2 regions of the Methylovorus glucosotrophus genome follow, and region 1 is predicted to be linked to the other one. Evidence: predicted binding sites of a transcription regulator. Region 1 holds the regulator's gene; the other holds the start of a gene.
What was found. Region 1 encodes sigma-54, which starts transcription at its own class of promoters, with help from an activator protein. Its sites were predicted from a motif close to TGGCACNNTTCCTGCT; they were not measured.
Positions count from the first base shown of each region.

Region 2: FNL37_RS12440 (nitrate regulatory protein) is a predicted target of sigma-54. The motif match lies at 9,067-9,082, and genes of this name have one in related genera.

Region 1 covers NZ_VMSE01000002.1:142,388-157,330, reverse strand. The annotation lists gene FNL37_RS11720 (hypothetical protein) at 1-107, shown strand, start outside; gene soxZ (thiosulfate oxidation carrier complex protein SoxZ) at 135-452, opposite strand; gene FNL37_RS11710 (thiosulfate oxidation carrier protein SoxY) at 461-904, opposite strand; gene FNL37_RS11705 (beta-barrel assembly-enhancing protease) at 921-2,357, opposite strand; gene moaC (cyclic pyranopterin monophosphate synthase MoaC) at 2,415-2,900, shown strand; gene FNL37_RS11695 (OmpH/Skp family outer membrane protein) at 2,990-3,481, shown strand; gene thiO (glycine oxidase ThiO) at 3,512-4,606, opposite strand; gene FNL37_RS11685 (cation:proton antiporter) at 4,646-6,613, opposite strand; gene FNL37_RS11680 (KpsF/GutQ family sugar-phosphate isomerase) at 6,878-7,876, shown strand; gene FNL37_RS11675 (KdsC family phosphatase) at 7,878-8,402, shown strand; gene lptC (LPS export ABC transporter periplasmic protein LptC) at 8,412-9,167, shown strand; gene lptA (lipopolysaccharide transport periplasmic protein LptA) at 9,148-9,705, shown strand; gene lptB (LPS export ABC transporter ATP-binding protein) at 9,762-10,484, shown strand; gene FNL37_RS11655 (RNA polymerase factor sigma-54) at 10,509-11,963, shown strand; gene hpf (ribosome hibernation-promoting factor, HPF/YfiA family) at 11,991-12,320, shown strand; gene hprK (HPr(Ser) kinase/phosphatase) at 12,404-13,369, shown strand; gene rapZ (RNase adapter RapZ) at 13,387-14,223, shown strand; gene FNL37_RS11635 (PTS sugar transporter subunit IIA) at 14,274-14,681, shown strand; gene FNL37_RS11630 (HPr family phosphocarrier protein) at 14,674-14,943, shown strand.
Region 2 covers NZ_VMSE01000002.1:277,930-292,872, reverse strand. The annotation lists gene FNL37_RS12495 (hypothetical protein) at 1-414, opposite strand, end outside; gene FNL37_RS12490 (hypothetical protein) at 484-816, opposite strand; gene FNL37_RS12485 (hypothetical protein) at 898-1,206, opposite strand; gene FNL37_RS12480 (hypothetical protein) at 1,278-2,120, opposite strand; gene FNL37_RS12475 (TIGR03643 family protein) at 2,605-2,916, opposite strand; gene FNL37_RS12470 (YbdD/YjiX family protein) at 2,889-3,068, opposite strand; gene FNL37_RS12465 (carbon starvation CstA family protein) at 3,071-5,140, opposite strand; gene FNL37_RS12460 (glycine zipper 2TM domain-containing protein) at 5,380-5,604, opposite strand; gene FNL37_RS12455 (DUF3309 family protein) at 5,651-5,809, opposite strand; gene FNL37_RS12450 (ABC transporter transmembrane domain-containing protein) at 6,245-8,122, shown strand; gene FNL37_RS12445 (hypothetical protein) at 8,186-8,893, shown strand; gene FNL37_RS12440 (nitrate regulatory protein) at 9,097-10,368, shown strand; gene FNL37_RS12435 (CmpA/NrtA family ABC transporter substrate-binding protein) at 10,785-12,074, shown strand; gene ntrB (nitrate ABC transporter permease) at 12,141-13,049, shown strand; gene FNL37_RS12425 (ABC transporter ATP-binding protein) at 13,060-13,866, shown strand; gene FNL37_RS12420 (alginate export family protein) at 13,969-14,943, shown strand, end outside.

The DNA.
Region 1 (14,943 bases):
GGTACAGCATTGCCTCGACCTTCATGTGGTTTACCAGCATGTATCAGATGTGGATTTTGTCGCGGAATGGCAAAGTCTACGGCAATGCCTGGGAAGCTGATCTCTAAATCAGTTGATCTAAATCAATCCAGCCGCTAGCCCGCCGTGACAGCAATTTCATGGCGGGCGCTCTGGCCCCTGTTGTCATGCCAGACCACGGCGACCATGTCGCCGACCTTGGCACCGCGCAAGTGCAAGGTCAAATAGGGATTCTTGGAAATACCCGTCCCCCATTGCGCTTCCGTCACCACGTTGCCATTCAGGCTGATAGTCACCAGCTGAATAAAATGCGCAGGCACCACCTCATCCAGATCGTTTTTACGTCGCCCGGTTTCCATCGGATGCGTCATCAGCACCTTCAGTTCGGTCACGTCGCCCTTGAGTTGCGCCCGCATTTTGATGTTATCTGCCATGTTGCCTCCTAGCCGCAGCCGTTTTCCAGCACTTCAACCTGCTTGCCCGCGGTGAAATAGCGCGATCCCACTTTCACAATCGCCTTCACTTCAGCGGTTTCCGCCATTTTGATGCGGGTGACCACATAAGGATCCGCCCCTTTGGCAAACATGAAATTGGCAATCAAAGGTGTAGGGTTATGCTCCACCACAATGGCAATCGCTTCCGTACCGGGAATGCGGCTGATGACTTCCACCTGCACGACAGCGCCGTTTTCCGCGCGGTCTGGCGCATTGACCGTGATGTCGGCGCTGGGCGTTTCCTTGTCGACCTGCAGCCCTTGAGTGGCGCCAGCCAGCGTCGTCGCCTCAAATGCCGCTTTGTTCCACACTGCCGCCAGCGCCCGCAGTGGCAGTAGCAAACCACTGAGCAATGCTGCACCAGTCATCATCATAAATCCGCGTCTTTTCATGGCTGTCCTTTTATCTCTAGCCCCTGTCCTTGGGGTCGTTCAGCAGCAGGCGCAATTGCTTGAGACGCGCCTCCACAATCGATTGCTGGTAAAAGTCGCCATCGCCCGCCTTGGCTGCCAGCTCCATCTGCTCAACCGCCCGCGGCAGGTTATAGCTCCGCACATAGGCTTCGCCTTGTGCCTGATGCCGCAACAAACGTTTGCCCTGCATGGTATACGCCTTTGAGCGCAACTCATAAAAATAGGGATCATCCGGATAGAGGTCGATGTTTTCCGCCACCAGATTAAGCGCTGCATCGGTCTGCCCCAGCCGCAGCAAGTGCTCGGCATAGCCAAAAATCAGAGCACGGGATCGAGGATAATGTTCCAAGCCTTGCTGGAACAGGCGTGTGGCTGCGGCCGTATTTTGTTTCGCCACTTCGATATTGGCTGCCAGGCTGGCAAACATGGCGTGCGGACTGGCATTCTGCTTGAGCCAGATTAGCTCGCTGGCTGCCGTCGCTACATCATTGGCCCGCAAACTGGCAATGGCCAGCCCGTAATGCTGGGCAGCTTCGTTGGTATAAGTGCGCTGGGCAAGGTTATTCCTGAACAGCTCCATGGCTTGCCGCGCAGGCCCCAGATTGGCGAGCAGCTTGGCCCGCACATATTGAAATTCCGCACTATCCTGCACCTGCCGATAAGCCCCTTGCTCCACGCGGGAGCGCACATCGGCAATACGCTCCGTCGTCAGCGGGTGGGTACGCAGGAAGGAAGGCGCACTGCCATCAATAAACCGAGTGCCCCGCTGCAGAATCTCAAAAAAAGCCGGCATACCGCGCGTATCAAATCCCGCATCAGCCATAATCTGCAAACCCACGCGATCGGCCTCACGCTCGTGTTCGCGCGTGTAGTCCAGCTGCTTCTGCAAGGAGCCGGCACTGGCCGACATCATAGCTCCGCTGGCAAGCTGTGGATTGGCGCGCGCCGCCAGCAGCGCAAGCCCAATCGTCGCCATGCTGATGATGGAGTCGCGCTTCTGCTGCGCCATCATTCGCGCCAGATGGCGCTGCACCACATGGCCGATTTCGTGGCCCAGCACACCGGCCACCTCGGATTCGTTTTCAGCAGCAACGATGAGCCCGGTATGCACGCCGACCACACCGCCGGGCATGGCAAAGGCATTGATGGAGTTATCTTTCACCACAAAAAACTGGAAGGGCAAGAGCTTGTCCGAACTGGCAGCGACGAGGCGCATACCCAGTTGCTGCACATAATCCTGTATTTCAGGGTCGCGCTCCACATCATCACTGGCCATCACGCTGCGCATGATCTGATCGGCAATTTTCTTTTCATCCAGCGGGGAGAGCACGGTAGCGGAAACATCGCCCAGATCGGGCAGGCCATCCGCAGGAGATACGGGTACAAAAAACAGCGCCATGACGGCGACGACAGAGGTATAAACAAGCTTCATTGTTGCTATGATAACGGCATTCTCAAGCAAGTTCACCGTTTCGGAGCAGGCTTCACCATGACGCAATTTACCCATTTTGACACCAGCGGACAGGCCCATATGGTCGATGTCGGCCACAAAGCCGAAACCAGGCGCATTGCTGTGGCACGAGGCAGCATCCGCATGCTGCCTGCCACGCTGGCGCTGATTCAGGAGGGGAATAGCAAAAAAGGTGATGTACTGGGCATTGCACGGATTGCGGCGATTCAAGGCAGCAAGCGCTGTGCTGATCTCATTCCGCTTTGCCATCCGATTGCCTTGACCAAGGTCGGGGTGGAGTTCGAGATTGAGAGCAGCCAGCCTGTCATCCATTGCACGGTCACTGCCGAAACCGTCGGCCGTACCGGGGTGGAAATGGAAGCGCTGACCGCGACTACAGTCGCCTTGCTGACGATTTACGATATGTGCAAGGCGGTCGATCGCGGCATGATCATAGACAATGTGCAACTACTGGAAAAGCAGGGTGGAAAATCCGGCCACTGGCAGGCCACAACCCCGGCATAAATCAGAGCGTGGCCAAGCGCCCATTTGGAGGTGACGGCATGAAGGGGTATCCTATTGCCAGCTCAAGAGCCACGTCACAAGGAGATCGTTTGAAAACATTAAAGCACATTGCCCTCGCCGCCACTCTGGCATTGGCCTCCATGCATGCCAGCGCCGAAATCAAGATCGGCTATGTCCATCTGCAAACTGTCATGCAATCACCGCAATTTCTGGCCACGGGTCAAAAGCTGCAAGCCGAATTCAAGCCGCGCAATGCTGAGTTGCAGCAAGCCTACAAGCAACTGGAAGACCGCGAAACCGCTTTCAGCAAGGATTCGCTGACCATGGCGGAGAGCGTGGCGAGAACCAAACGTCGCGATCTGAATAACCAGCGTGTGGACCTGGAGCGCCGTCAGCGTGCCTTGCAGGAAGAGTTTGAGCAGCGCAAGAAAGACGAGCTGGCCAGTCTGCAGGATCGCATCAATAAAGCCGTGACCGCCGTCGCGCAGAGTGAAGGCTACGACATCGTGTTCTACAACACCTCCGCTTATGTCGGTAAACGCGTCGACATTACCGACAAGATCATCAAGCAGCTCAAATAAGCGCGAGCCTGACCTCGCCTGCCCGCGCGCCTATTCGGCAGCGCGGTAGGCGTAAGCAGTTAGGTCACTTTCAGAAGCACTTCCTTGCACCAGGGCCGCCAGCAGTTCGGCGCTCGCAGGCGCCATCGTCAGCCCGTAACGGAAATGACCGCTATTGATATAGAGGTTTTTATACTGCGGGTGCGCGGCAATGGTAGGCACATTATCCGGAGACCCCGGACGGAAACCGCTCCAATGTGCCAGCACAGGCGCATCGGCCAGCTCGGGCAACAGGGCTGCGGCTTTGGCAGCCAGCTGGCTGCCCATGTTATCGGTCACCGCATGATCAAACCCGACATCTTCCAGACAACTGCCCGCCAGAATCAGGCCATCCCGCCGCGGCACCATATAAAAGCCTTCACGGAAAACAATATGCGTGAGCTTCTGCTGCTGAGGTTGCGCATACAGCAGCATCTGGCCACGCATGGGCTTGATGGGCAGTGGCTGCTGGTTGCCCAGTAACAAACCACTCCAGGCGCCCGCCGTCAGTACAAACGCATCCGCTTCGAGTTCGCCGCCTGCCCGTGTCGGCCAGCGTGTCAGCTGATCTGCCCCTTCATTGGTAGCCAACGGCAACAGCTCCGTGTTATCAAGAATGGTGGCTCCTTGTTGCAGCAGCCATTGCCGCAAGGCCGCCAGCAAGACGGGCGGCCGCACATGCGCCACTTCCGGCAGCCACATCGCATTTTGACGATCCGCTGCAAAACTATGGGCAGGCGCCTCCGCATGTTCGGCAAATCCATACTGACTTGCCCATGCCAAGGCCTGCTCGCGCTTGTAATCCGGCAACAGCAGCATGCCATCCTGCTGATATTCGGGGTCTATGCCGGTATCTTCCAGCAGGCGCTGGCACAGCTCGCCATAGGCACGCATGCTCGCCACCGCCAGCCGGTTCACCGGCTCGACATAGGCCCACGGCAGCAGCGGAAAAAGAATACCCGCCGCGGCCCAGGAAGCCTCGCCCTGCGCATGTCCGCCAATCTGGCCGCGCTCCACCAGGGTGACCTGATGGCCATGTTGAATCAGGGACATGGCGGTCATACAGCCGAGTATGCCGCCCCCAGCTACGATAATGTTACGGCTCATAAGATTTGAAATTGGATGTAAATCACAAAGTGTCGGACTTTAGCGGCCTTGCAGCAAGGCTTTTTCCGCCAGGACAAGATCCTTGGGCGTGCCCAGCAGGACGACCACATCGCCTTCGATAAAGACGGACTCCGAGGTGGGAGCCCATGGCTTCAGGTTGAGGCGACGGATAAACTTCACCTCCACATTGAGTCCGGAGAAATTGATATCACCCAGGCGCATGTTAAGCGCATAGGCGGACGATGTAATCAGCACCGAGTTCAGGCGTGGCGTTTCCTGCGCTTCTTCGTCCAGATCGGACATACCGTGGAAAAAGCCGCGGAACATCTTGTAACGCTCTTCGCGGAACAAACGGATACGCTTCACCACCCGATTCAGCGGCACACCGAGCAAGACCAGCGCATGCGAAGCCAGCATCAGGCTGCCTTCCAGCACTTCGGGCACCACTTCTGCCGCGCCCGCCTTGCGGAAGCCTTCCATATTGGCATCGTCCACCGTGCGCACAATAACCGGCAGCTTAGGGTAATTGTCTTCCACCACATGCAGAATCTTCATGGCAGATGGCGCATCGTCATAACTGATAATCAGCGCCTTGGCCTGTGCCGCCCCCGCCGCCGCCAGTACCACGCGTCGGCCTGCATCGCCATAGATCACGTTTTCACCGGCCGCAGCTGCTTCGCGCACCCGTGAAGGGTCAATATCCAGCGCAATGAACGGAATGTTTTCCTCACTGAGAAAGCGCGCCAGGTACTGCCCGCTGCGGCCGAAACCGCAAATGATCACGTGGTCGACCAGTTCCTTGCCTATGCTTTCGATATCCTGAATCTGCTTTTCACGATTGCGCACATAGCTGCGCGACAGCAACTCGCCCAGCCGCTCGTTGTGCTGAATGATAAAGGGCGCCACTACCATGGAGATCAGCGAAGCAGCCAGTACCACCTGCAATGCCTGCCCGCCAATCAAGCCATGCCCCAGGCCCAGCGACAGCAAAACAAAACTGAATTCGCCCGCTTGCGCCAGCGTAATGCCGGTACGAATCGCGACACCCGGCTCGTGACCGAATGCCCGGCTCAGCACCGCCACCAGCACGCCCTTGAACAGAATGAATCCGGCCGTGACCAGCAACACCAGCCCCAGGTTGGCTGCCAGTTCATGCACATCCAGCAGCATGCCCACCGTAATGAAAAACAGGCCGAGCAGAATGTCGCGGAATGCCGCGATATCGGATTCCACCTGATAGCGATAGCGGGTTTCAGAAATCAGCATGCCGGCGATAAAGGCACCCAGTGCATAGGAAAGCCCGGCGAGCTTGGTGGCAAAGGCCAGCATCAGCGTCACCATGAGTACATTCATCACAAACAGCTCACGCGAGCGCTGGCGTGCCACCAGACCAAACCAGGGGTTGATCAGCGACTTGCCAAACACAAACAGGATGATCAGCATGACCGCGGCTTTTAGCAGGGAGATCAGCAATACCTGACCGAGATCACCACCATGCGAGGCCAGCGCTGGAATCAGCACCAGCATGGGCACCACGGCAATATCCTGGAATAAGAGCACGCCAATGGAAAGACGGCCGTGGCGCGAATTCAGCTCCAGGCCTTCCACCAGCATTTTCGACACAATCGCGGTCGATGACATGGACAGGGCACCGGCGATGACAAATGCGGTTTCCCAGCTGAGGCCAAAGGCAATGCAGGCCATCATGACAGCAAGCATGGTCAGCAAAACCTGCATGCCGCCGAGGCCGAGCACGGTTTTGCGCATGGCATATAACTGGGCCAGACTGAACTCCAGCCCGATACTGAACATCAGAAATACAATACCGAACTCGGCCAGCTCACGATTGGCTTCCGTATCCGGCAAAATGCCGAAAGTATGCGGCCCCAGGGCCAGCCCGACCAGGAAGTAAGCCAGCATGGCCGGCAGGCGCAAGGCACGAAACAGGGCAACAGCCAGCACCGAGCTGGTAAGCAGGATCAGAATAGCGGGTAAGGTATCGTGCATTAAAATAGCTTTGAAGGAACTCAACATTTAAAGAGGTCTGTCTGGAGTGGAAGACAAGAGAAAGCAGACAAGGCCGACCGTCATGCATAGACGGTCAATCGATATCTTCCGGCAGCTGGCTTGATCCTCAGACACAACCCTTTTCATGCACGCCTCCCCTTGAAAAAACCTACAGGCAAAATTTATGCCGACTTTATCAAAAGTCGGCACGGATTACGTATAAATCCTTTATTCGTCGGACATTCCCTTTTATACTTGCCGGGTATGGAACCATCAAAAATACGAAAAATCGGTGCAAGCAAAACGCCGATTGATCTGGCAAGGGAAGTCCTGTTAATTGAAGCACGCGAGGTGGAAGCACTAGCCCGCAGGCTGGATGACAGCTTCACGCGTGCCGTCGAACTCATTTTACAATGCCAGGGTCGCATTGTGGTGACCGGCATGGGCAAATCCGGTCATATCGGAAACAAAATCGCCGCCACGTTTGCCAGTACAGGTACACCTGCTTTTTTCGTCCATCCCGCTGAGGCGAGCCATGGCGACCTGGGCATGATTACCGGCAAGGATGTGGTCATTGCCCTGTCCAACTCCGGCGAGGCAGATGAGTTACGCGTGATACTGCCCACATTGAAGCGCATGGGCGCGCGGCTGATCAGCATCACCGGCCATCCGCAATCAACGCTGGCGAAAGCGGCAGATGTGAGCCTGGATGCCCACGTTACCGAAGAAGCATGCCCGCTGGCGCTGGCACCTACCGCCAGCACCACGGCCTCGCTGGCACTGGGCGATGCCCTCGCGATTGCCGTCATGGATCAGCGCGGATTTTCTGCCGAGGAATTCGCCTTGTCGCACCCGGGTGGTACGTTGGGCCGCAAATTGTTGCTGCATGTACGCGACGTGATGCGCACAGGCGATGCCATCCCCAGCGTGGGAGTTGAAGCCAGCCTGAAAGAAGGCTTGCTGGAAATGTCGCGCAAAGGCCTCGGCATGACAGCGATTGTCGATGCGGAGCAGCATGCCGTTGGGGTATTTACCGATGGCGATTTGCGCCGGGCATTCGAGAATGCCGTGGACATAAACAGCACCTACATGCGGGATGTGATGCACACATCGCCGCAGCAAATCCGCCCGGAGCAACTGGCAGTCGATGCGGTTGCCGTCATGGAGCAGAAAAAAATTACCAGCCTGTTGGTCACAGATCAGCAGGGAACCCTGATCGGGGCATTGAACATGCACGATCTTCTTATTGCAAAGGTGGTTTGAATTGTTGTCCGTAGAAGAACGCGCCAAGCGCATCAAACTCGTGGTATTCGATGTCGACGGCGTCATGACCGACGGCGGCCTTGGACTGGGCGACGACGGTCAGGAATACAAATTTTTCCACTCGCATGATGGCCTAGGCATGAAATTGCTGAAAGCCACCGGCGTGCATATGGCGATCGTCACTGGCCGCACATCCCAGGTCGTGGTCAAGCGCGCCGCCAATGTCGGCATTCTGCATTTTCATCAAGGGGTGGACGACAAGCTGGCCTCCTTTGATGAAGTCCGCGCGCAATTTGGCTTTAGCCGCGAAGAATGCGCCTTCATGGGCGATGATGTCATTGATATCCCCCCGATTCGTTATGGTGGCCTCGGCATTACCGTGCCGCATGCCATGCCGCTGGTGAAAGAGTATGCGCATTACATCACCAGCCGCCCCGCGGGCCACGGTGCCGTGCGTGAAGTGTGCGAACTGCTGATGAAAGCACAAGGCACCTTTGACGCACAGATGGCCCGGTTCCTGAAGTAAGGATTGACATTGGGACGTCCAACCGTCGTGTTTCCGCTCGTGCTGCTCGCCCTGCTGGCGCTGCTCACGTTCTGGATAGATCGCAGTGTTCAGCCTCCCGAACGGCGGCCGGATGCCAATTTGCGCCATGACCCGGATTACATTCTGGACAACTTTGTCACGACGCGGACCAATGTGAACGGTGCGCTGGCCTATGTGCTGGCAGCGGTAAAGATGAAGCATTACCCGGATGATGACACCACCGAACTTGAACGGCCCCGGTTTACGCAGTATGCCGTCAACAAGCCTTACACGCAGATTGAAGGCCAGCGCGGCAACGTCTCCAGCGATGGCGAGACCGTGGAATTCATGGATAATGTGATCGTCATTCGGCAGGCATCCAAGGATAAAGGGGAAATGATGGTACGTACCCAGTACCTCAAGATGTTCCCCAAGCAGGAAGTGGCCGTGACAGACAAACCTGTGGTGATCACTCAGGCACCGGAAACGGTGATTCATGCCAACGGTATGGTATTCAACAAGAAAAACCAGACCGTCAACCTGCGTGGCCGCGTGCGGGCGCATTACCTTTCGCCCAGCGTGACAAAAAAAGCCGCTGGCAAAGCTCCTGCCAGCTCGTCAGCGAAAGCCAGCAAGGCGGCACCACAGAAAAATGCCAAGGCCAGCGCCAGCCCCGCTAAAAAACAGGCAGCACAGGCGAAACGAAGTACCAGTACCAATAACCAAGCCCGGATTCGGAGAAAATATGACAACCCTGCCCCGTAGCTTTTTGCCGCTACTTTTGATGATGGCCTGCCTGCCTGCACACGCCGAAAAGGCGGACAAGGACAAGCCCATCAATCTGGAAGCAGATGCCGTCACCGTGAATGATGCCAAAAAGACCAGCATCTACACCGGCAATGTAATCCTCACCCAGGGGACGCTGATCATCCGTGGCGACAAGCTGGTGGTGCGCGAGGACAAAGAAGGCTTTCAGCACAGCACGACCTACGGCAATCCGCAGACGCCTTCCACCTTCAAGCAAAAAATGGAAGGTAAAAACGAATATATGGAAGGCAGCGGTCAACGTATCGAGTACGATGGACGTATGGACAAGGTACAGCTCTACACCAAGGCCTGGGTTAAAAAAGGCGATGACATCGTGCATGGTGACTACATCATGTATGACGCCAATGCCGAATATGCCGAGGTGATTGGCGGTGGTAGCCAGGCAGCAACGCCTGCCACGCCGACCGGGCGTGTACGTGCCGTTATTCAGCCCAAGAAAAAACCGGCTGGCACCGATGGCGCGACGGCCAATTAACCTGCCATGCTGACAATCCGTCAGTCTGGCGTGCAACACGATATACCTGAGTAAACATGAGCCAATTAATCGTAGAAGGTCTGCGCAAGAAATATAAATCCCGCACGGTGGTGCAGGATATTTCGCTGCAACTCAATAGCGGCGAAGTGGTAGGCTTGCTGGGCCCCAACGGCGCAGGCAAGACCACCAGCTTTTACATGATGGTAGGTCTGGTGGCCCTGGATGATGGGCGCATTCTGCTGGATGGCAAGGATCTGAGCCGTCTGCCCATACACCGTCGTGCGCGCCTGGGCCTCGCCTATCTGCCGCAGGAGCCCTCGATTTTCCGCAAGATGACGGTGGCCGAAAACATCATGGCGATTCTGGAGTTGCAGAAACTGGCGCCAGAACAGATGGAGAACCAGCTGGAATCGCTGCTGCAGGAACTGCATATCACGCATATCCGCAACAGCATGGCGGTCAGCCTGTCCGGCGGTGAACGCCGCCGCGTTGAAATCGCCCGCTGCCTGGCCACCAACCCCAGCTTCATTCTGCTGGATGAGCCATTTGCCGGCATCGACCCCATCGCCGTGCTGGACATTCAGAAGATCATCCGCTTTTTGACCGAACGCAATATCGGCGTGCTGATCACCGACCACAACGTGCGGGAAACATTAGGTATTTGCGACCGCGCCTATATCGTCAATGAAGGACGCGTCTTCGCGGCAGGCAAGCCCAGCGAAATTATTCACAACGATAGCGTAAGAGAAGTGTATCTTGGTAAGGACTTCCGCCTCTAAGCACACATTTGGCGGCCCCCACGTATGAAGCAAAGCTTACAACTCAAATTTTCGCAACACCTGGCGCTGACTCCGCAACTGCAGCAGTCCATCCGTTTGTTGCAGCTATCCACGCAGGAGCTCAATCAGGAGCTGGAAACCCTGCTGCAGGCGAATCCATTGCTGGAACGCGCTGACAAGATCGAAGAACCGCTGGAAATCCCCGACAACTTCATTGCAGCGCCAGTAGCCCCTGAGCCCAGCGTGGCCGCCACACCGGAGGAAGCTCCCCGCCAGGATGAATTTGGTGGCGATGACTATTTTGAATTCGGCAGCAGCAGCGGCAGTAACCGCTGGGAAGACAGCAGCTCCGGCAATGACGATGACAATGATTTCAGCTACCAGGAAGCGGTCAGCCTCAGCCTGCGCGATCATCTGCTAGGTCAGCTCAAGCTGTTGCCACTGTCCGAGCGCGACCAGACCTTGTCCATGCTGCTGGTCGATACCATTACCGACGACGGTTATCTGGAGCAGTCGCTGGAAGAGCTGGCCGACATGCTGCCGCCGGAACTCGAAATCGACATGCTGGAGTTGCAGACGGCGCTCAAGCATATCCAGAACCTGGACCCACCCGGCATAGGCGCGCGCAATCTGGCAGAGTGCCTGTCCTTGCAATTGCGCGCCTTGCCACCAGATACGCCTTATGTGGATCTCGCCATCAAGGTTGCCGAAACGCACTTGCCCCTGCTGGCAGCCCGCGATTACGCAAAACTGAAAAAATTGCTGGCCTGCGACGATGATGTATTGCGCGAAGTGCAACAGCTGGTGCTGCAACTCAATCCCCGCCCAGGTGGTGAATTCAGCAAAATCACGTCTGATCATTACATTCAGCACGAAATCGTGGTGAAGAAAATCAAAGGTGTCTGGCTGGCCCATCTGAACGACGAAGTCGTGCCCAAGCTGCGCATCAACCAGCTGTATGCCGGCATCCTCAAGCGCAATCGCGAAAGCTCGAGCCAATACCTGATGAGCCAGATGCAGGAAGCCAAGTGGATGATCAAGAACATCCAGCAGCGCTTCTCCACCATCCTGCGCGTTTCTCAGGCGATTGTGGATCGCCAGCGCAATTTCTTTGAGCACGGCGAGGTCGCCATGCGCCCCCTGGTGCTGCGCGAGATTGCCGATGAGCTGGGCCTGCACGAATCCACGGTGTCACGCGTCACCACGCGCAAGTACATGCTCACCCCACGCGGTGTTTACGAGCTTAAATATTTCTTTGGCAGCCATGTGGCTACCGAATCCGGGGGCGCTTGTTCCGCCACTGCCATACGCGCCCTGATCAAACAAATGGTCAGCGAAGAGAACCCGAAAAAGCCGCTGTCGGATAACCAGATCACGGATATCCTGGGTAAACAGGGCATCGTGGTTGCTCGTCGCACCATTGCCAAATACCGCGAGTCTTTGCAGATACCCGCGGCCAACCAGCGCAGATCGCTTTGATCTGCGTTTTACCTGAAGGAGTAAATCATGAACCTGCATCTCACCGGACACCATCTCGACGTTACCCCAGCCCTGCGCGAATATGTGCAGAGCAAGCTTGAGCGCGTGAGTAACCACTTCGACCATGTGATTGACGTCAAAGTCACCATGAGCGTAGAGAAGCTGGCGCAGAAAGTGGAAGCCACCATTCATGTGCCGGGTCACGATATCCATGCCGAAAGCAGCGGTGAAAATATGTACGGCGCGATTGACGCGCTGGCTGACAAGCTGGATCGCCAGGTTCTGAAGCACAAGGAAAAAGTAAGCGACCATCACAAGGCCAACGGTGCCCTCAAGCACCAGGCGGCTGCGGAATAAAGGTCTAAACCGGGGACAAGGCAAAGGCGTGTTGTCTTACGTACCGCCAGTTGCCTTGTCCCTGCCGAACATAAGGTAATCATATGGCTACCATCAGTGTTGCACAGCTTTACCGGGATATGCGCCGCAATCTCAAGCTCACCTGGGTTTCCGGGCTGAATGGCGGTGAAAACCTGCTCACCAGTGAAACGGTGACCAAGCCCTCGCTGGCACTGATCGGGCACCTGAATTTTGTACACCCCAACCGCGTGCAGGTGTTGGGCTGTGCCGAGATGGATTACTTGCGCAGCCTGCCCAAGCCAGAGCTCAAGAAAGCCATCCACAATCTGTTTTCCACCGACCTGGCCGCCGTTGTCGTCGCCAATGGTGAAAAACCACCCGCCGAGCTGAATGCCGCCTCGGATGATTTTCAAACCCCCTTGTTCACTTCACCCATGCGCAGCCCGGGGCTGATGGATGTCCTGAGCCATTATCTGGCGCAAGCCGTCGCCGAATCCGAGAGCTCCCATGGTGTTTTCATTGAAGTACAAGGCTTTGGCATTCTGATCAAGGGCAACCCGGCCATTGGTAAAAGCGAGCTCGCGCTGGAACTGATTTCGCGCGGACATCGTCTGGTGGCGGATGATATTGTCGATTTCTACCGCATTGCGCCGGACCGGCTTGAAGGGCGCTGCCCCCCTATCCTGCAGGACTTCCTTGAAGTGCGTGGCCTAGGCATCCTCAACATCCGTGCCCTGTTTGGTGACAACGCCGTCAAGCCCACCAAACCGCTCGACCTCATCATTCAGCTTGAGATGGCCGATACTCTTGCGCCGCAACTGCTGGACAGGCTCAAGATCAAATCGCATCACGAAAAAATACTGGGCGTGAAAATCCCCAAAGTCATGATCCCCGTGGCCGCCGGCCGCAATATTGCGGTGCTGGTCGAAGTCGCCGTGCGCAACCACATGCTATTACTGCGCGGTATTAATGGCACCAAGCAGTTCATGCAGCGCCAGCATCGCGAGATGAGCAAAGCCATGAAGCGCCAGCAGCAAGTGGAGAGCTAAGCGTGGCCACCAGCAATATGCGGCTCATCATCGTCACTGGCCTTTCCGGCTCGGGCAAAAGCATTGTGCTGCGCGCCCTGGAAGATGCCGGTTTTTATTGCATAGACAATCTGCCCGCCACCCTGCTGCCGCAAATATCGGAACATCTGGCACCTGCCACCCAGCAACGTGTGGCGATCAGCATAGACACCCGCAGCGCAGCGCTGGAAACCTTGCCGGAAAACATCCAGGCACTGCGCGACAAAGGCATCTCGGTGCAAGTGCTTTACCTGGAGTCCAACGCCGAAACTTTGGTCAAGCGCTTCAGCGAAACACGGCGCCGCCACCCGCTCAGCGATGAAAAAACCACGCTGGCCGAAAGCATAGAATACGAACGGCAGCTACTGAACCGGCTGGTAAATCTGGATCATCGCATCGACACCAGCAACCTCAGCGCCAACACCCTGCGCAACTGGGTGCGCGATTTTGTCGTGCAGCAGAGCACCGGCATGACGTTATTGTTTGTCTCCTTCGGCTTCAAGCATGGCATACCGCTGGATGCCGACTTTGTGTTTGACGTGCGCTGCCTGCCCAACCCCCATTACGACCCGGTATTGCGCCCGCTCACCGGCAAAGATGCGCCGGTACAGGACTTTTTGCGGCAACAGCCCATGGCGCTGGAGATGCTGCAGGATATACGCGGCTATGTAGAGCGCTGGCTGCCCTGCTTTGATGGCGATCATCGCAGCTACCTGACCGTCGCCATCGGCTGCACTGGCGGTCGGCATCGCTCGGTGTTTTTCGTCGAGCAGCTGAGCCAGTATTTCAAGGATAAACAACAAAAAGTGCTGATCAGGCACCGCGAGCTAGAGTAGACAGGCTTGTTTAAATTCACGATGCCGGGCCCCGGCAACAGGACGCTTTCATGATAGGTATACTGATTATTGCGCACGGCACATTGGGTGAGAGCCTGATACATTGCGCCAGCCATGTGATGGGCACACGCCCGCCACTGCTCAAGCAACTGGGCATAGGCACCCACGATGATCCGGCCGCCATGCTGCCACAGGCGCAGCAACTGGTGGATGAACTGGATGAAGGCAATGGCGTGCTCATCCTCTCGGACATTTACGGCGCAACCCCATGTAATATGGTGGGCAAATTGCTGAAGCCGGGACGGGTGGAGGGTGTGGCCGGGGTGAACCTGCCCATGCTGGTGCGCACACTGACGTACCGCAACGGGGATATTCAGCTATTGGTACAAAAAGCATTGAGCGGGGGTAGCGAAGGCGTTATCCATTTTACTGAGGAAGCATGCAAGCATCATGACTAAACAAGAAATAGAAATCATCAACAAGCTCGGCCTGCACGCACGCGCATCTACCAAGCTGACGCAAACCGCCAGCCAGTTTGGCAGTGAAATCTGGATCGAGCGCAACGGTAGAAGAGTCAATGCCAAGAGCATCATGGGTGTCATGATGCTGGCCGCCAGCAAAGGCAGCAAGATTGTGCTGGAAACCAATGGTGCCGATGAAGAGGCCGCCATGCAGGCGCTGGTGACCCTGATCTCGGGCAAGTTTGGCGAACCGGAATAA
Region 2 (14,943 bases), 140 kb from region 1:
AAAAGGAAGCCGTTTGCCGGAAACGCGCATTCGGAAATAGAGTCTTCTTCCCTTGAGCGCCTTTGGATTACAAGCAAAATAGTCCTGGGCCGAAAACTCAAGAATTTTGCTACTATTTTCCGGAATTTGAAAATCTGTAAAGTATTCATCCGGCCCAGCACATAAAGATTCGAAAAAGGGAAGAAACCAAAACCGTCTAAACACAATTTCCCAATAAGTAACGATGATTGGTCTGTTCGAGTTATTTCTGATGATGATTTTGTTTCCAACATCAGCAATGCTCGCCATCGAGAACCCGATCTCCACTTGCAGTCGGTTCTTCCGATACTCTCTGACCGCGAGAATGGTCGAAAGCACTGCGCCCCAAGTAGCAATACCATCGAGACCTTTAAGCCATTCAATTAGAGCAGCCATTTAGATAAGCCTAATGTTTGGCATAAACGGCGCGCTTTATCGCGCCCCGCTCGATGGATGAGCTGAGCCTCACCTTATTATCCAGGCTATAGAAACAAGCCCCCAAGTAAGGAACAAGAGCATGCCACCAACAAATATTGCTGCTGCAGTGCTAAACGACCAGTAAATTGTGAGCTTTTGTTTAGACGTATTAACTTCCAATCGACGCCCGCCAGATTGTAGTATCTCGATAGTGAGTGCGATGAGACCAACTGTTACAAGAGCAGCAACAATCGATGCGAAGAGACCAAAAACCAAATTAAAAGACGTGACATTTGGTGTCAGCGCTTTAACCCATACTAACGATACACCAGTGATAGAAGCAATAGCCCCCCCGGTTTTTAATGTATTTTGCCATTTCATTTAATGCGATTCCTGTGTTAGTAAAGGCCTAACATTTGAATTAAGGGGCGCCGTTATGCCCCCCGCTTGAATGATTATGGGTTAGGCATTAGGCCATGTTACTTTTATAGCAACTTGTTGGTTTTCAATGGCTTTGTATAAAACCATGCCTCCATCAAGATGAATTAAAAGTTCAAGTTTTGTTAGAGAGCCTTTAACGTCACTTCCTGCATAAACGAAGACTTGAGCGTAGCCTTCTGGTGGAAGCATGCAAGGAGGATAAGCAGTCCAATCATCAGGGGCTTTACCATTTTCAAATGCAGTGGCAGCAATTGGAGCGAAAAACTCAACTTCTTTGCGATTTGTGCAGGCTTCTTTTATTGTGGAGTAGTTTTCTTTATTAAATTCCATAAATTTTCCTTTTTGCTTAACGTAGAGTTGAGGGGTGGCGCGCTTTTGCGCCGCCCCTCTCGAACGGCAGCTTATGCATCATGGAGTTTTAGAGCAATTTCCCGTAAGTACCGCATGCCAGAAGGGGTTAGTCCACCATCGAAATATTCATGTTTTTCCAAATCGTCAATGTACTGATGGGGAAAATTATTCGTGAGCTCATCGAAGTGTCTGCGTATTGAAGTGGGGCTTCCTTCAATAATTTTTTTGAGTCCAATCTTTTCTATTACATTAGATCTAGTAAAGCGATCCATTCCAGTATCATCGCGAATGTTTCGATCACGCTTTTTGTCCATACGCTCCATGAACAGCCTTTTATTCAGCTTAGAAACTTCTCTTTGTGCTTCAATCAACTCGTCTTCTTTGGCTTTGAGTTTTGCGAGCACTTTTTCTTTTTCTTCCTGTTCAAGATGTGATCGCTCTACCAATTGCTGGACAATTTCGTTTCTTTCAGCGAGGACTTTTTCAATTTCTTGTTGTTCAGTTTCCAGTTTTTGTTTGGTTTTTTCGACAGCATCGCCGTGCTTGGTTGGAATGTTCTGCAAGTAGGAACGCATTGATGAGTACCCCTCGTCTAAATTACGCAGCCGCTCCCCAAAGCCGCTTTCGATTTTTACCAATAACTCGGCAATATCCTTTGTAAACTTGTAAGTGTTGTCGTAGAAGGCATTGCTTGTTTCAGTCGCTTTGAAATAGAAAAGTGCAGCTAGGCCGACCGAGAAGAGCGCTAAGAGAAGCGACAGCAGTGTAGGAAAATCAACTGTCAAGGTTGTCGGTGTTGAATATATTTTATATGCAGTTACGCCAACCAAGATGACTGTAGAAATTGCTTTTACCAATTCCCACAAACCTGCTTTACCCTTTTCTTCATTCATGCGCGTTCCTTTTTATGCATACCGTTAAGCGGCTGGATGATAGTAATTTAATCATTGTTGTTCTCTATATAAATCATTGAATAGAGTTTGTTTAGTGCACCTTTAATTTTTATATATAAATGAACCACACACCATGATGTCTGATAAGGGGAATGCGCCAGTCATCCACCAAAATTGCTTGAGCAGATCTCAGCATCGCAACCAAATGATGAACTATAGTATCAGAACAGAAAATGCCTATGTGGATTAGATCAAGCGCTTGATTATCTTCCATAACAAGGCCATCCCAAACCCCTCAAAGGTTAACATGTGGAGACTTTCTTGACACATCTGGCGGTTGAAAGGCATGTGTCGGCATCCACGCAGAATCACTTGGAGCGCGTAAAAATACGGATAGTTATCTGGAATTGTTATCGATGGGAATGAGCCTGCCCATGGTGATTGCGGGGCTGGGGATGTTTAACCTGTGCCGCCAGCCGCGTCCTTAGAACTGCGGCACCCGATGCCGGGCACGATGGCGCGCCACCTCGGGGCTGCGCAGGGCGGCGTGCTTGGTAGATCTGCCCTGCATGCGCTTGCGCCATAACCTGAACGCGGAGCTGCGCAGCTGCCGCCGCATGAGATCAATCACATCCGCTTCAGATAAGCCAAATTGAAATGCAATGGCTTCGAATGGCGTGCGATCTTCCCACGCCATTTCGATCACCCGGCCAATATCCGCCGCACTGAGTTCCTGACCGGAGATAGTGGGTTCAGCGGTATCCCGAGTTAGCAGCACCGCTTCACGCCTTTCCATTTGCCATCCTGCCATTGCTTGAAAAAGGCTTCGCGCGTCAGCGGCGGCTCGTCCACGTGCTGCTCGGCGTGATGTCGCAGATAACGCTCGTAGGCATCATCGCCAGACAGGCGGCGCACCACGCGCCAGAAGGCTTTCAACTTATTCAGCATAGTTAATCCCTTACCCATTGGGCATTCAGCGGTGCTGGTTCGTGCGGGTGCTCGGTCGATGGCTTCACACTCTTGCCTGCCAGATAGCGCCAGCACACGCGCAGCATATCCAGTATCACCACCCACAATATGACGACGAAAAACAGCGTCAGCCAGGCATCCAGTTGCTGGTTGAAAATCAGCTGTGGTGCCACGGCGGCTTTTTCTGGTGGCAAAGCACCTGCCGCCAGTTTGGCCGCCATATCATTGGCAGCGGCAAAAAAGCCCACGCGCACATCATCGCTCATGATTTTCTGCCAGGCGGCGGTACTGGTAATAATGACCAGCCAGGTGAGCGGAAGTGCCGTTACCCAGGCAAATTTGAGGCGGCCGGATTTGACAAAAATACCCGTGGCAACCGACAAAGCAATGGCCGCCAGCATCTGGTTGGAAATACCAAACAGCGGCCACAGGATATTGACGCCGCCATTGGGGTCAATCACGCCGATGTAAAGGAAATAGCCCCATCCGGCGACCACCAGCGCGCTGGTAAACAATACCGAGGGATACCACGAAGTCTCGCCCAGTTTGGGCCAGATATTGCCCAGCATGTCCTGCAGCATGAAGCGGCCGACGCGGGTGCCCGCATCCAGCGTGGTCAGGATGAAAATCGCCTCGAACATGATGGCAAAGTGATACCACAGCGCCAGCAGGCCCTGGCCGAACGCACTGCCAAAAATGCTGGCCATGCCCACCGCCAGCGACGGCGCACCCCCGGTACGGGCAAACAGCGTAGCTTCGCCCATCTCGCGCGCCAGCGACTCCATTTGCGCCACGGTGACCGGGAAGCCCCAGCCGCTGATGGTGGCAACGGCATCGGCTGCTTCCTTGCCGACGATGCCCGCCGGGCTGTTGATGGCAAAAAACACGCCCGGATCAAGCACGGTGGCGGCAATCATCGCCATGATGGCAACGAAAGACTCCAGCAACATGGCGCCATAGCCGATCATGCGGATGTCGCGCTCGTTTTCCAGCAGCTTGGGCGTGGTGCCGGAGGCAATCAGCGCATGGAAACCGGAAATCGCCCCGCAGGCGATGGTAATAAACACAAAGGGAAACAGCTTGCCGCCAAAAATGGGGCCGGTGCCATCAATAAACTGCGTCAGTGCCGGCATTTTGACTTCCGGCTGCAGCATCAGAATAGCAATCGCCAGCACAATGACAGTGCCCAGCTTCATGAAGGTAGACAAATAATCGCGTGGCGCCAACAGCAGCCAGACCGGCAGAATGGCGGCAGCAAAGCCGTAGGCAATAATCCACCAGGCCAGGGTCAGGCCTTCATGGTCAAACCACACGCGCAAGGTGGGATGATGATCCACCCAGCCGCCACCTGCGACGGATAGCAACAGCAGGATCACGCCCAGGGCAGACGCTTCCAGCACCTTGCCCGCACGGAAGTGGCGCATGTACAAACCGACAATCATGGCGATGGGAATCGTCGCCGCCACGGTAGAAGTCGCCCAGGGGCTGTGCTTCATGGCATTGACCACCACCAGCCCGAGCACGGCGATGAGGATGATCATGATGGCAAAGGTGCCAACGAGGGCGGCGGTTCCGCCTATCGCCCCCAGTTCCTCACGCGCCATCTGACCCAGGCTGCGCCCATTGCGGCGGGTGGAGAGGAACAAGGTCACCATATCCTGCACGGCTCCCCCCAGCACGGCACCAAACAATATCCACAAGGTACCGGGCAGATAACCAAACTGCGCGGCCAGCGTTGGCCCTACCAATGGGCCAGGTCCGGCAATCGCCGCAAAGTGATGGCCGAAGACGATCCATTTATTGGTAGGCACAAAATCGCGGCCGTTATCCAGGCGCACGGCCGGGGTTGCCCGCGAGGCATCCAGCATCAGCACCCGGGCGGCAATCCATGCCGAGTAAAACCGATATGCCAGGGCATACACACATAATGCCGCGGCAATAAACCACAGGGAGTTGATACTCTCGCCGCGATGCAGGGCGATGCCTCCCACCGCTGCCGCTCCCAGGATGGCAACGAGCAGCCACACGCTATTCTTCAGGATAGTTTTCATAATGACCGTGAGTGATGTGCAATGGGCTCACAGTATAAAACAGACCTGGGCGATATGCCGTGTCTACCTTTGGGAAGGCTGGAATGGATATGACACCTGCAGGCCGGATGCATAGAAAGAGGCATGCCTGGAACAGAAGCCATCGGGATACATAAAAAAGCCGGAGCAATCATGCTCCGGCTTTTTCTCACAATCACCACCTGGTGCCAGGCACTCGGTGGTCTCCTCCCTGCTTTTATCTATTTCTTATCTTTACCAACCTGATTCCCGATAATGCCGCCCACGGCAGCGCCACCGACGGTACCGACAGCACTACCGCCCGTCAACACAGCGCCTGCCGCGGCACCAACACCTGCACCCACGGCCGTATTCTTGTCCCGGGCGGACATATTGCTACAGGCGGAAAGACACGCCACCGTCAACACGATGCCGGTCACCCGCCAGGTTTTATTGAGGATTTGCATGTCTATCTCCTAAAGCTATTTAGTTATTAACTTGCTGGCACGATGGCTAGATACGGCCGGTAAGCAGCAGGATCAACAGAATGATGACAACCAGGCCCAAACCGCCACTTGGCGCATAGCCCCAGTTACGGCTGTGCCCCCAGGTCGGCAACGCACCCAGCAACATCAGGATCAGTACGATAAGCAAAATGGTCGTGATGGACATAAATTCCCTCTTTTCTTCAAATTAGTGAACAGTTGAACTGCTCTGGTTATGGGGTAATTTGTGATGCGGCGCCGACCAAAGGCCGACGGTATTCATGCACGCGCAGGCGTGCATTTAATTTAGTGCATGAAAAAATAGATGATGATGAGCAGGAATGCCGGTACACCCAGCAGCCAGGCAATAAAATATTTAATCATCAGAATTCCCTCCTTGGTTTAAGCGTTTGTTTGTTTGACACGCAGCTCCACTGTATAGGGGCTTGGTCGCAACGCGCATAGGGGTAGGTCTGATACTGGTGTCAGTGGAGGCTTACAGTTATGCGTTGGCTTTTACCAGTCGGGGAAGTCTCCCGCGCCTTGCGCATTGTGCGGGCGATTTCTGGAGTACCATGCAATCCATGGAACATTCCCACCCCCAACAAGGTCTGTCGTTTACATGACAACCACGCCTGATTCCCCCGATATGAGCGCAGAAACCCCCGTGCCTGCTGCCCCTGCCAAACGCCTTTCCGCACTGAGTCGGCTCTGGCCCTTCCTCCGCCCCTATCGCTGGCAGATCATGCTCGCCCTGTTATTGCTGACACTTGCCAGCGCTACCCTGCTGGCGGTGCCCCTGGCATTCCGCGATCTGGTGGATTTTGGTTTTGACAAACCACCGCAGCAGGGGCCGAGTGCCAATGGCGATCTCAACAGCCACTTCCTGCTGCTGTTTGGGCTGGCCTGTGCCTGGGCCATGCTGGTTGCGGCACGTTATTTCACTGTCTCGTGGGTGGGGGAGCGAGTCACGGCAGACTTGCGCAGTGCCGTCTACGGCCGCGTGCTGACGCAATCACCGCAATTCTTTGAAACCCTGCAGACCGGCGAGGTGTTGTCGCGACTGACCACCGACACCACACTGATCCAGACCGTGGTGGGCAGCTCCGCCTCCATGGGCCTGCGCAGCCTGTTCCAGTTTGTCGGCGGCATGGTGATGCTGGCCGTCACCAGCACCTATCTCTTTTCCATCAACCTCGGGCTGATGTGCCTGCTAGTACTGCCCATCATGCTGATCGGCCGCTCTGTCAAAAAGCTCTCGCGCGAATCGCAGGACAAGATCGCCGCCAGCTCGGCCATGGCCGGTGAAATCCTGAATGCGATGCCCACCGTGCAGTCCTACACGCAGGAGCAGCGCGAGATTGGCCGCTTCAAGCAAAGCACCGAACTCAGCTTTGAAACCGCCATCCGCCGCGTTCGCGTGCGCGCCGCGCTGACCGCATTGATCATCACCGCCGTGCTGGGAACCATCGTCTTTGTGCTGTGGCTGGGCGCGCGTCAGGTCAGTGATGGCGCCATGACGGGTGGCGAGCTGGCATCGTTTGTGTTGTATGCCGCCATGGTGGCAGGGGCGGTGGGGACCATGGCCGAAGTCTGGGGCGACATCATGCGGGCCGCGGGTGCCACCGAGCGCCTGCTCGAGCTGTTGCAGGCGGAGCCTGCCATTCAGGCACCGGCAGAACCCATGGCATTGAAGTCAACCACGGAAGCCACCATCGGCTTTCACCATGTCAGCTTTCATTACCCCTCACGCCCCACCCAGCCCGCTTTGCAAGAGCTGACACTGGAGATCGCCGCTGGCGAAAACATTGCGCTGGTCGGCCCTTCCGGTGCCGGCAAGACTACCCTGTTCCAGTTGCTGCTGCGCTTTTACGACACCAGCGCTGGCAGCATTACCATCAATGGGCAGGATATACGCCAGCTAAGCCTGGAAAGCCTGCGCGGCCTGATCGCCGTGGTGCCGCAAGACCCGGTGATTTTCTCGGCCAATGCCATGGAAAATATCCGCTATGGCTACCCCTATGCCACCGATGCCGAAGTGCTGATGGCCGCCAAGGCCGCCCAGGTCGATGAGTTCATCCATCGCCTGCCCAAGGGCTACGATACTTTCCTTGGCGAACGCGGCACGCGGCTGTCGGGCGGGCAACGCCAGCGTATCGCCATCGCACGTGCAATCCTCAAAAACGCCCCTATCCTGCTGCTGGATGAAGCCACCAGCGCGCTGGATGCCGAATCCGAAATCCTGGTGCAGCAAGGCTTACAGGCCGCCATGCAAGGCCGTACTACCCTCATCATCGCGCACCGCCTGGCCACGGTGCAGCAGGTGGACAGGATTATCGTCATGGATCAGGGGCGCATCGTGGAAACCGGCACGCCAGCAGAACTGCGTCAGATGGGCGGGCTCTATGCGCGTCTGGCCAAACTGCAGTTCCACGATACCGAAGCCTCTGGCAACCCGTCCCCTGCAGTCCCCGATATAGCCAGCCTCGCTCATGAATAAGCCCTGAAGCAATGCAAGCGGGCGCGCCTGAACTTGCGCCCGCGCTGCATGCTCCCAGTGCTCATGATGACAATGCGCCATTTCTTTTCCCGCTGGCTGCTGGCTTTGTTGCTGGCCGCCGCCCTGCCAGCCCTGGCCCAGCCTTGCGATGCGGTGCTGCAGCGCTGGCAAACGGAAGAAAATGCCGTGCTGGCCGAGCTTGCACCGGTATTCCAGCAAGGTCGCGAAGATGGCACCATTCTGGTCGAACTGCGCTCGCTGCCCGACTGCGCCACCGAATTACGCCTGCAACTCCCCGCCACCGATCTGGAACAAACCCGTCAATATCTGGAGCAGAACCCGGCCAAACGCATTCTCATGAGTGCACAAGGCTATGCCATCCCTGATCAGACCGAAAGCGTGGTCACCATCGCGGTTAATGACACACACCCTACCGATCTGAAAGCGCTGAACCAGGGGCTGGAATTTATGTATCAGCTGCTGACACAGCTGCGCGCTCATATCCCGGATGGCCAGCAAAATCAGCAAGCCTGGCCGTTGGCCCTGCAACAATCGCAGCTGCATGCCTGCCGCCAGGCCTGGCAGGCCACCGACCTGACATCCGCCTGCCAGTGCCGGCTGCAGCAGTTATCGGCCAGTATTCCGCCGCGCCAGATGGCTCTGATTATCTATCTGCAACAACAGCCTTATGCCACGGCTACCGGCGCACTTTCCAGCTTCAATACGCTCCAGCAATCCATCCTGCACAGCTGCCAGCTACAGCCTCGCTAACTCCAGAACCCGCCGAATCTGCGGTGGGAAGCGCCCACCAGCGCGCCGGATGCCGCATCAGAAATACGGGCGGTTTGTATAGCCGCCTCGCTGAGCTACAATTCGGCGAATCATCAGCCACTTCACTACGTCTTGAAGTGCACGCCGTTCTCTGCCCCATGCCTGAAAGCATTGAGCACTGTTCTTGCTTGCACTGACTCATCATGCAGAATATTTCACCTGACAATACGATTTTATTGGCCAAAACGCGCCATATCGAAGAGCTGGAACGGCTCTCCGTCAGCATTCAGTTTGTCGAGAGCATAGGCTGGATGGTGCACCAGCTGCAGGCAGAGCGCGGTGCCAGCTGTCTTTATCTGGCCTCCGCTGGCAGCCGCTTCGCCAAAGAGCGCAGCGCCATCATTGAGCAGAACCAGATTTCGGAGTCGGCGTTTAAAGAGGCCTTGCAACGCTACCTCCATCACAACACCTCGGCAGATGCCAAACAGCTGACCCTGGTCTCGTGGATTTTGCTGGGGCTTGAGCAGCTCTTGCCCTTTCGCCACCAAGTCACCTTACTAAAGATTCCGTTCAGCGACTGCATACAGTCCTACACGCGGCTGATCGGCAGTCTGATTTCGCTCATTTTTGAAATTACCGACAATACCGTCAACAGCAAGATCTCGAGCTATCTGGTCGCGCTCTACAACCTGGTGCAAGGCAAAGAATTTGCGGGGCAGGAGCGCGCCCTCGGCTCGCATCTGTTTGGTTCGGGCTACATGCAACTGGAACACCAGCACAAGCTGCTGGAGCTGATAGCGCAACAGGACCGGCATTTTGAGCTGTTCAACCAGTTTGGCACGGATGCCTTGCGCGAAGCCTGGCGTACCACGCTGGAAACCGAAGCACACCACAGACAGCGCGCTTACAGAAGCAAGTTGACCGCCGCCAAAGACCAGCAGACACTCCAGCGCGCTGATAGCGATGCCTGGTTTGACGTTTGCAGCACAAGGCTCACGGAGATATGGCATATCCAGTGCCAATTGGTGGCCGCCATGCACGACACCCTGAACAGCTTGAGCGATCAGGCGCGACGGGATCTGGAAAACACGCGCCTGCATCTGGGCGAGCTGAAAGCCAGGCAAACGCCCACATCCAATGTCGACAACACGTTTTTCAATCTGGCGATTCCGCTGGAAAGTGCATTTACCTTTTTAGCCCACGACGAGCTCACGCCCTACCCCATGGAATCCATTATTGCCTTGCTGCAACAGCAATCGCAGCAACTGGCGGAAATTGAAAATGAGCTGTCGGAAACCAAAAAATCGCTGGCGGAAAGAAAGCGTATTGAACGCGCCAAAGGCTTGCTGATGAGCAAACTGGGCTTATCCGAAATGGAAGCCTACAAAATGCTGCGCAACACGGCGATGGAGCAAAATCGCAAGCTGATTGATATTGCCGAAAACATCATCACGCTATCCGCACAAGGGCAATAGTCCGCTTCATATCATGGTGCACTTGCACACAATAAGTGCGATGCATCACAAAGTTGCCTCGGCTGAATTTCAGCTTCGCTATTTATAAAATCATTAAAATTCAATCACTTAATTTTTAAAATAAAGTTGGCACAGGGTTTGCTTATGTCTAGACAAAATGTCAGGCCAACGGCGGCCTAACGTTTATGCAGCAGGGCATATCCCCCAGGAAATGACCTCTGCAAGTAGCAGTAACCTAGCCCAGCTGAATGCAGGCAAAGGTTAACAAACAGCACATTAAACGAAGCGATTGCGCTTCCACGGATATGGACAAAGGCGTCCAGCATGTAGACAGGAAACTGTTTGCAGGCTGGACGCCTTTTTTGTTTTTGCGGTTTTGATTTTGATACTTGATGCATCATTTTTAGGGAGCAGACATGAAAAAAACACCAGATACTGCAGCAGATAACGCTACACCTGACGTCGACACCAGTCGTCGCCAGTTTTTCAAGAACGCCGCCGCCGGCGCAGTGGGCGCTGCCGTCATGATGAACATGCTACCGGCAGGCTTGCGCAATCAGGCATGGGCTGCAGGCTCGGATGCTCCAGAAATCACCGAAGTCAAAATCGGCTTTATCCCGCTGACCGACTGCGCACCTATCGTTGTGGCTGCCCAGATGGGCTTCGACAAGAAATACGGCATCAAGATCGTGCCGTCCAAGGAAGCTTCCTGGGCTGGCGTACGCGACAAGGTGGTTAATGGCGAACTGCATGCGGCGCATGTGTTGTATGGCCTGGTGTATGGCGTGCAGATGGGCATAGGCGGTCAGCAAAAAGACATGAACGTGCTGCTGACGCTGAACAACAACGGCCAGGGCATTACGCTGGCCAACCAGTTGAAGGACAAGGGCGTCACCGGTGGCGCAACGCTGAAACGCCTGCTCGACAATGAAAACCGCGATTACACCTTCGCCCAGACCTTCCCCACGGGCACCCACGCCATGTGGCTCTACTACTGGCTGGCGACTTACGGGATCCACCCCTTCCAGGATGTGAAAACCATCGTGGTACCGCCACCGCAAATGGTCGCCAACATGCGTATCGGCAATATGGATGGTTACTGCGTGGGCGAGCCATGGAATGCACGTGCCATTTACGACAAGGTCGGCTTCACCGCTGCCACCACCCAGGAAATCTGGACCGACCATCCGGAAAAGGTGCTGGGCACCACCGCTGAATTTGTCGCCAAGAACCCCAATACCGCGCTGGCCATTACCAAGGCCATTCTGGATGCCTGCCGCTACATCGACGCTACCGCCAACCGCCCCGCGGTGGCCAAGCTGATTGCTGGCAAGGCCTATGTGAATGCGCCGGAAGAAGTCATAGAAGGCCGCTTCCTTGGCCATTACGACAATGGCATCGGCAAGAAATGGGAAGACCCCAACTACATGAAGTTCTTCAACGACGGCAAGGTGACCTTCCCTTACCTGTCCGATGGCATGTGGTTCCTCACCCAGCACAAGCGCTGGGGTTTGCTGAAAACCGATCCGGATTACCTGGCCATCGCCAAAAAGGTCAACCGCATCGACATCTACACCGAAGCGGCCAAATCCTTGGGCATCGCCGTACCAAGCGACCCGATGCGCAGCAGCAAGCTGATCGACGGCGTGGTGTGGGATGGCAAGGACCCGAAAGCCTATGCCAACGGTTTCAAGATCAAGGCCTGATAAGGCGAGCGGCGGCCCGGAAGTCTGGGCCGCCAGTCACGGACATGTGATGCGAGGCAAATCATCATGAGTGCAATCGGAATAAGCAAGGAAAGCATCAAGACCATCATGCAGAATGAGCAAACCACCCCAACGGCAGTGAAAGCCGCTGTCCAGCCCGCAGCCGCGCGCATGGCACCGAGCAAGCGCCCCAGTGCGCGCGCCCTGAAACTGCGTGCGTTTTTTGAATGGCTGCTGCCGCCGGTTTTCGGGGTGCTGGCCATGATCGCGGTATGGACGCTGATCTCCTATCAATCACCCAACCTGCCTGGTCCCGTCAGCACCTGGCACTCGGCAGTGGAGCTGTTCAGCGACCCGTTCTACAACAACAGCCCCAATGACCAGGGCATAGGCTGGAATATCCTGGCGTCGCTGGAACGTGTGGGCCTGGGCTTTGGCCTGGCTGCGCTGGTAGGCATACCGCTGGGTTTCATCATCGGCCGCTTCCAGTTCATGTCGCGCATGGCAGCACCCATCATCGGCATCCTGCGTCCGGTATCGCCGCTGGCCTGGCTGCCTATCGGCCTGCTGGTATTCAAGGCCGCCAACCCGGCGGCCATCTGGGTGATTTTCATCTCCGCCATCTGGCCCATGATCATCAATACTGCCGTCGGCGTGAGCAAGGTGCCGCAGGACTACATGAATGTCGCCAAGGTGCTCAACCTCTCGGAATGGAAGATCGTCACCAAGATTCTGTTCCCCTTCGTGCTGCCTTACATGATGACCGGCGTGCGCCTGTCCATCGGTGTGGCGTGGCTGGTGATCGTGGCAGCAGAAATGCTGACCGGCGGCGTGGGCATCGGCTTCTGGGTGTGGGATGAGTGGAACAACCTCAATGTGGAGCACATCATCATCGCCATCTTCGTTGTCGGCATTGTCGGCCTCCTGCTGGAGCTGGCACTGACCTCTCTCGCCCGCCGCTTCAGCTACGAATAAGGAACCCATCATGGAAAAAATCCTGCAAGAAAAGTACGTGCAGCTGGAAAACGTGAACATGACCTTCTTCACCAAAAAAGGCACGTTTGAAGCGCTGAAAGATGTGAACTTCAGCATACGCGAAGGCGAGTTCATCTCCATCATTGGCCACTCCGGTTGCGGCAAATCCACCGTACTCAACCTGATTGCCGGGCTGTTGCAACCCACCAATGGCAACCTGTTTTGCGCGGGCCGCGAGATTGCTGGCCCGGGCCCTGAGCGCGCCGTGGTGTTCCAGAACCACTCGCTGCTGCCCTGGCTCACCTGCAGTGAAAACGTTTACCTGGCGGTGGAACGCGTCTTTGGCGCCACCGAAACCAAGGACCAGCTGAAAAAGCGCACCCAGGCTGCGATCGAGCTGGTGGGCCTGGCCCATGCCGCCGACAAACGCCCCAATGAAATCTCCGGCGGCATGAAACAGCGCGTGGGCATCGCCCGGGCGCTGGCCATGGAACCCAAGGTGCTGCTGCTGGATGAGCCGTTTGGCGCGCTGGATGCCCTCACCCGCGCCCATTTGCAGGACGAGCTGATGGCCATCATGGCGAAGTCCGGCTGCACGGCAGTGATGGTGACACACGATGTGGACGAGGCCGTGCTGCTCTCAGACCGCATTGTGATGATGACCAACGGCCCGGCCGCCACTATCGGTGAAATCCTGGACGTGGAACTGGCCCGCCCGCGCAAGCGGCTGGAGCTGGCAGAAGACAGCCACTACAACCATCTGCGCAGTGAAGTGCTGAAGTTTTTGTATGAACGCCACGCCAAGAAGGCGGCTTGAGCAGGCAATACGAGTATTTAAACAAACAGGCAAAAAAGTGGCCCGTCGGTCAGGACGGGCCGGTACAGCAAGTTACCCCTCATCAGAAAAAAGGAGCAACACATGCAAAGTAATTCGAGTTTCACCTTGCGTCAAGCCAGCATTTGCGTACTGCTGGCCTTGGGCAGCGCACAGGCATCCATCGCCATGGCAGAAGAAACGCTGCCCGAATACACCTTCATGGATGCGGTCAAAACCGGCAAAAATCTCACCAGCTTTCGCCTGCGTTATGAAAACGTGAATCAGGATGGCCTGGGCCCGGCCGGCACATCAGCCGCCAACAACGCGCTCAAGGATGGCGAAGGCCTGACCCTGCGCAGCCTGATCGGCTGGCAAACCGCGCCTTACAAGAATTTCAGCTTTGCGGCGCAGATGATCGATGTCGCCAAGTTTCAGGATGACTACAACGACAGCACCAACGGCACCCTGATCAACAGCGTATCCAACCAGACCAGCCATGCCGAATACGCCAAGATTGTTGACCCCGACTACACCGGCATCAACCAGCTCTATATCGACTGGACCGGCATCAAGAACAACCGCGTGCGCCTGGGCCGCCAGCAGATCAACCTCGACAATGTGCGCTTTATTGGCGACATCGGTTTCCGTCAGGTCATGCAGGTGTTTGATGGTGTCAGCCTGCTCAACAAAACCATCCCCAATACCGAAGTCTTCGTGGGGCATATGGAGCGCGTGAAGCAGATCACCACCGAAACACGTGACAACGGCGCGCTGGAAATCCTGAATGCCAAATACCGCCTGTCGCCTACCGAGTTCCTGGTGGGCTATGGCTACTTCTCAGGCTTTGATGACCTGGGCTATGGCCGTGGCTGGTTTGGCAATGCCGCCGGTACCGGTGGGGTCGCCCAGGGCAAGAATGGCAACATCAACCAGAACGCTGACCAGGGCAACAAGATCCTGGGTCTGCGGCTGGATGGCGTGCACCCGTTCAACCCCAACCTGCGTGCGCTCTACACCGCCGAATATGCCAAGCAGACCGATTACAGCGGCGGTGACTCTCGCATTGACGCCCACTAC